DNA from 2 places in the Acerihabitans sp. genome. Region 1 is predicted to be linked to the other one. Evidence: predicted binding sites of a transcription regulator. Region 1 holds the regulator's gene; the other holds the start of a gene.
What was found. Region 1 encodes ArgR, which controls arginine synthesis, uptake and breakdown. Its sites were predicted from a motif close to ANTGAATAAAAATACANT; they were not measured.

Region 1 (3,370 bases):
AAAAGCAGCTTGCACGCCGCTGGGACGGCGCGCGGTGAAACCAAGGGTAACGGCAGCCCGGCCCCGGTTCCAGGGCACGGGGCCGCTACCTGCGCATTATTGATTGATGAATTTTTCCCCGAGTTCGATATCTTTTTTCAGCACATCCTTCATTTGTTCCAGCGCCTGTTGTTCAAAGGCGCTCAAGGTGCCGATGGATTGACGTTCCTCCAGGCCCTGCTTACCCAACAGCAGCGGTTGGGCAAAGAAGCGGGTAAATTCGCCATCGCCTTCAACGTAAGCGCATTCCACCACGCCGGCTTCACCCTGCATGGCGCGCACCAGCGACAGGCCGAACCGCGCCGCCGCCTGGCCCATGGATAAGGTGGCTGAACCCCCGCCGGCTTTCGCCTCCACCACTTCGGTGCCGGCATTCTGGATGCGGCGGGTGAGGTCGGCAATTTCCTGTTCGCTAAAGCTCACGCCCTTAACCTGGGACAATAACGGCAGGATAGTGACGCCGGAATGGCCGCCTATCACACGCACTTCCACGTCCTCGGGCCGCAGGCCTTTCAGCTCGGCGACAAAGGTATTGGAACGGATGATATCAAGCGTGGTGATACCGAACAGTTTGCGTTTGTCATACACCCCGGCCTTCTCCAGCGCTTCAGCGGCGATCGCCACCGTGGTGTTGACCGGATTGGTAATGATGCCGATTAACGCGCTGGGACAAGCCTTCGCCACCTGATTGATCAGGTTGCGTACGATGCTCGCGTTGACGTTGAACAGATCGGCGCGGTCCATGCCGGGCTTGCGCGCCACGCCGGCGGAAATCAGCACGATATCCGCGCCCGCCAGGGCGGGAGTGGCGTCTTCGCCGCTAAAGCCCTTGATCTTCACCGCGGTGGGAATATGGCTGAGGTCGACCGCCACGCCGGGCGTCACGGGGGCGATATCATAGAGAGAGAGTTCTGAACCTGAGGGGAGTTGGGTTTTGAGCAACAGGGCTAGTGCCTGTCCTATGCCACCCGCTGCACCGAGAACTGCGACTTTCATTCTAATCTCCTTATTATTATAGGAAAAATTAAATGCCGTCAAATCATCTGGTTATGATCATAGAGACATAAACGAGTAAAAACAAATCAGCGATCGCAAATTTGAGAAATGACACGTTAACTTCCCTTTCTTATCCATAAGTTCCAGCCTTATTCCCATACCGGACGACTTCACCGGATAATGCCTGCCGCTGCCGTTCAATACCCGTGGTTATCGATCACATTACACCGACAGCAATGGTCAAAACAACATCATTTTAATAACATTCCCTTTACTTTTTAATGCCAGTAAATATGCGAGCCAGGTCATGGTTGATTTGAATAAATATTGCTACGCTGACCGTTTTGCCGACTCAATTTGGCTGATAAGGCGGCGACATCGCATTTTTATTGCATAAAAATGCAAATTTATGCATAATTCAAACTACAATATCGGCTACTGGTTTGGGAAAATATGCGCAACCACCTAAAACAAGAAGAACTGGTTAAAGCTTTTAAGGCCTTGCTTAAGGAAGAAAAATTCAGCTCCCAAGGTGAGATTGTTTTTGCGCTGCAAGAACAGGGGTTTGAAAATATAAATCAGTCCAAGGTATCAAGGATGCTAACCAAATTTGGCGCGGTGAGAACCCGCAACGCTAAAATGGAAATGGTGTATTGCCTGCCGGCGGAGCTGGGCGTGCCCACCACCAGCAGCCCGCTGAAAAACCTGGTGCTGGATGTCGATCATAACGACGCGGTCATCGTTATCCATACCAGCCCCGGCGCCGCGCAGCTTATTGCCCGCCTGCTGGATTCCCTGGGTAAGTCCGAGGGCATTCTGGGCACCATTGCCGGGGACGATACCATTTTTACCACACCCGCCAAGGGCTTTAGCGTTAAACAACTCTACGAAGCCATACTCATCCTGTTCGATCAGGAGCTATAGGCTGGGGATTGGCGCCTTATAACTGAAACCGCCGATCGCCCGCGGTTTTCATCGCCGTTGTATCGCCCGGCCCCTTTCCGACCGCCACGGACGCCGTCGCCGTGGCGTTAAGCCGGTGTGAAATCCTTGTTTTACATGCCCCGCGGCTGATTTCACCAAAAGCGCCCCGTCGGACAGCACGTTTGGCTAAAACCTTTCATCTCTTTGAAATTACAATTATTTAACATTAATTGTATATTTTTTAACCTATTTTAATAGCTTTTACTTATATTATGGCAAAGAACGCAAATAAAGTTTCATAATAAATTATGAGCAAACTATTAATACCTCACGTTACTAGTGTATACTTTACTTCGTGATGCACATCACGTTTCACAGGCTGTTGACGGCGCACCGCCGGCGAAAAACAACAGCATGAAACCGTTACGCACAAGAATATGTAGAGGTAATAACATGAAAATTAAAACCGCAGTCTCACTGATGACCGTAATGTCAGCCTTGTCCTTTGGCGCTTTCGCCGCGAATTCGATCTCGCAGGAACAGGCCAGCGGCTTGCAGCCGTTCGGCACGGTAAGCGTAACCGGCAAGGCGGGCGCGCCTTCCGATATTCACCAGGCCCTGAACCAGGCCGCCGAAGCCAAAGGCGCAACCTCCTATCACATCACGGAAGCCCGTGATAATGATACCTGGCACGCCACGGCCGAGCTGTATAAATAAGCGCCGACACGGCGGCGCCGCGACATGTTCGCCCGGCCAAAGGCCGGCGCGGTGAAGGCGGCCGGGCCAATGATTTGCAGACGTTAATAAAGCAGTAGAGAGAGAGTTCACGCCAAAAGTCACACTGGCAAAAACGTCGTCGCCCTCTGTTATTCCTGTGTCCAGTAATAACCCAAGACGCGAATTGCCGATTCCCTCTCGTCGTCCTATCCGACGATCCTTCCCCCGCTTGCGGGGGTTTTTTTTTGCCTTGCGCGGCTGCTAGGCCACCATGCCGGCTTTGAGATTCAATTGCGCCAGCAGTTTTTCATGAATGCCGCCGAATCCGCCGTTGCTCATCACCAGGATGTAATCGCCGGGTTGGGAGGTTTTGACAATCATTTCCACCAGGGTATCGACATCAGCGCTCCAATGGGCCGGCTGCACGCACGCTTCGGCCACTTCGCTCACCTGCCAGGGAATATGCTGGGGCTGGAATAAAAAAACCTCGTCGGCCCGGCCCAGGGATGGCGCCAGCTCATTTTTATTCAATCCCATCTTCATGGTATTGGAGCGCGGCTCCAGTACCGCCAGGATGCGCGCGGTGCCGCCCACTTTACTGCGCAGCGCGGCAAGCGTCGCCAGGATCGCCGTGGGATGGTGGGCAAAATCATCATACAATTTCACCCCATTGGCGGTGCCTTTCAGCTCAAGA
Region 2 (3,370 bases), on a different contig from region 1:
TCGGGCTCATAACCCGAAGGTCGTCGGTTCAAATCCGGCCCCCGCAACCAATTAAGCAGTAAAAGTAATGTGTTAAGACAAAAAGCAAAAAAAAATGTAAAGAAGCAAGCATCTGATTGCTCACAGATGTAGTATATCGGACGCGGGGTGGAGCAGCCTGGTAGCTCGTCGGGCTCATAACCCGAAGGTCGTCGGTTCAAATCCGGCCCCCGCAACCATTTTTAGCAAGTATGAATTCCTCTCTTCGCCGCATTTAATCCTGTTTTTCCGTTCGCCTCATTCTTGGCATTTTTCTGCCGACAGCCGCAACCCTTATAGAATCACCGATATAATCTTTTATCCCCTGGGTAACACCTTTCATTTAACGGCGTGACGACGGTCGCCGCGATTATTACCCCATATGGTGGCGGCCAATCGACTCCCTGGACCGACGGGCAGATTTTATAGGGGTTTCAGCCTGGGCGAAACGGCGGGGATACCCGGCGCCGCAAAACCCCGGCAGCGCTTGTGCCAATGACCAAGGCGGCCTGCGTAGAGCCGGCGTTAGGCCGGCCGCGGGGATTTTAACGATATCGGGCAATACGCCATGTTTTACCGGCCCGAGATTACGCCGCCCGAGGCGAAATAGGACTTGATGCCCGCCAGGATGGACTGCGCCACCTGCTGTTGGTAACGCGTGGTGCGCAGGCGCCGCTCTTCTTCCACATTGCTGATAAACGCGGTCTCCACCAGGATGGAGGGGATGTCGGGCGCCTTGAGCACCGCAAAACCGGCCTGATCGACGCTGCGTTTGTGCAGGTGCGCAATTTTTCCCAAATGATGCAATACCGCTCCGCCGAACTTAAGGCTATCCTTGACGGTGGCGGTTTGCACCAAATCAAACAGGGCATGATCCAGGTAGCGGTCGCCGCTTCTGCTCACTCCGCCCACCTCATCCGCGGCGTTCTGGGTTTGCGCCAGAAAGCGCGCGGCCGCGCTGGTGGCCCCTTTGGTGGACAGCGCGAACACCGACGCGCCGCGCGCCGCGCGGTTGGTAAACGCGTCGGCATGGATGGAGACGAACAAATCCGCCCGCTGCCGCCGCGCTTTCGCCACCCGCACCTTCAGCGGGATAAAGACATCCTCATTGCGCGTCATATAGACTTTCATATTCGGTTCACGTTCGATCAATGCGCGCAGATGACGGGCAATTTTCAGCACCACATCCTTTTCGCGGGTGCGGAATTTGCCGATAGCGCCGGAGTCCTCACCGCCATGGCCGGGGTCGAGCATGATGATTATCGGCCGGTCGCGCCCGGCTTTACCGGCCCGCGGAGCCTGCGATTCCGGCGGCAGGCTGCGCGCCAGATCCCCCTTATTGTAGTCTTCCAGCAGCGCCAGCAGCGGGTCGTCCTGCAAGGCGGAGCGGCTGCCGGCCAGGGGATAGAGGTCCATGATGAGACGGTTTTTGAACCCCGCCACCGGCGGTAAGGCCAGAAAGCGCGCCTGGACCGGCTGTTTCAGTTCTATCACCACCCGGGCGGTGCGTTGATCAAACTGACCGGCCCGCATCCGTCGGATGTAGGGATCCGCCTCGCTGACCAATTGACCGGCGCCCGCAAGCACCGAATTGAGCCGCGCGTCCTGGATATCCACCACCAGCCGGTCGGGGTTGGCGAGAATAAACTGGCGGTACTGCAGCGGCGCCCGGGATTCGAGCGTAATGCGGGTGTAGCTGGCCGCGGGCCAGATGCGCACGGCCACCACCAGCGGCGGCGCCGCCATGCCGGTGCGGCTGAGGCTCAGCAGCCAGGCGGCCGCGGCGCCACGCAGCAACCGCCTGCGCCCCGAATTATGATGTGAATCGGTCATGTCCCCCCGGGGGAAAAGCTATTATAATGAAAAAACAGTCATTTTTTTAATGGCAAAAACTTTAACCAATCCGCCGGTATCTGTCATCCTTAAAAGCCTCTATGCTTAGTGCTTCGGGGTTTATTTTCGATTCTTTACAATTAATGATGGGGATAAATGCTGCTTGCCATAACCTCATTTATAGAATAAAAATACACAAAATCAGAATAATCATTCACAGAGGATTTGCCGTGAAGGAACGTAGTACTGAACTGGTCCAAGGCTTTCGTCACTCAGTTCCCTATATCAATGCCCATCGCGGCAAGACGTTTGTCGTCATGTTGGGCGGCGAAGCCATCGAACATGAAAACTTCGCCAACATTGTCAATGATATCGGCCTCCTTCACAGCCTGGGCATCCGCCTGGTGCTGGTATACGGCGCACGGCCGCAAATCGACGCCAATCTGTCGGTGCACCATCTGGAACCTATTTATCACAAGCATACCCGCGTCACCGACGCGCCGACGCTGGAGCTGGTCAAGCAGGCCGCCGGCCTGCTGCAGCTGGACATTACCGCGCGGCTGTCCATGAGCCTGAATAATACGCCGCTGCAGGGCGCGCATATTAATGTGGTTAGCGGCAATTTTATCATTGCCCAGCCGCTCGGGGTGGACGACGGGGTGGACTACTGCCACAGCGGGCGCATTCGCCGTATCGACGACGAGGCAATCCATCGCCAGCTGGACAGCGGCGCTATCGTCCTGCTCGGTCCGGTGGCGGTGTCGGTGACCGGTGAGAGTTTTAACCTGACCTCGGAAGAGGTGGCCACGCAGATGGCTATCAAGCTCAAAGCGGAAAAGATTATTGGTTTTTGCTCTTCCCAAGGGGTGTTTGACGATAAGGGCGAGATCATCTCCGAACTGTTTCCCAACGATGCCCAGTTGCGTATCGACGCGTTGGAAAACAAAGGCGACTACCAGTCCGGCACGGTGCGTTTTTTACGCGGCGCGGTGAAAGCCTGCCGCAGCGGCGTGCGCCGTTGTCACCTGATAAGCTATCAAGATGACGGCGCGCTGGTGCAGGAACTGTTCTCCCGTGAAGGCATCGGCACGCAGATTGTCATGGAAAGCGCGGAACAGGTACGCCGCGCGACCATTAATGATATCGGCGGCATCCTGGAGCTGATACGGCCGCTGGAGCAGCAGGGTATTCTGGTGCGCCGCTCCCGCGAACAGCTGGAGATGGAAATCGATAAATTCACCATTATCGAACGGGACAACCTGACCATTGCCTGCGCCGCGCTTTACCCTTTCCCCGAGGAAGGGCTGGGTGAAATGGCCTGCGTGGCGGTACACCCCGATTATCGCAGCTCCTCGCGCGGGGAAATGCTGTTGCAGCGCATAACGCAGCAGGCGCGGCAAATGGGGTTGAAAAAACTGTTTGTACTGACCACGCGCAGCATTCACTGGTTCCAGGAGCGCGGTTTTACCCCGGCGGAAGTGGAAGTGCTGCCACAGCAGAAGCAGGCGCTGTATAACTA

Region 2: the regulator ArgR is predicted to act here: its motif matches at 2,032-2,049, upstream of argA (amino-acid N-acetyltransferase).

Annotation. Positions count from the first base shown of each region.
Region 1 covers NZ_DASWOM010000041.1:17,916-21,285, reverse strand. The annotation lists gene mdh (malate dehydrogenase) at 97-1,035, opposite strand; gene argR (transcriptional regulator ArgR) at 1,489-1,959, shown strand; gene yhcN (peroxide/acid stress response protein YhcN) at 2,413-2,676, shown strand; gene mpl (UDP-N-acetylmuramate:L-alanyl-gamma-D-glutamyl-meso-diaminopimelate ligase) at 2,938-3,370, opposite strand, start outside.
Region 2 covers NZ_DASWOM010000006.1:52,659-56,028, reverse strand. The annotation lists tRNA gene VGC33_RS01140 (tRNA-Met) at 1-50, shown strand, start outside; tRNA gene VGC33_RS01135 (tRNA-Met) at 142-218, shown strand; gene amiC (N-acetylmuramoyl-L-alanine amidase AmiC) at 592-1,851, opposite strand; gene argA (amino-acid N-acetyltransferase) at 2,082-3,370, shown strand, end outside.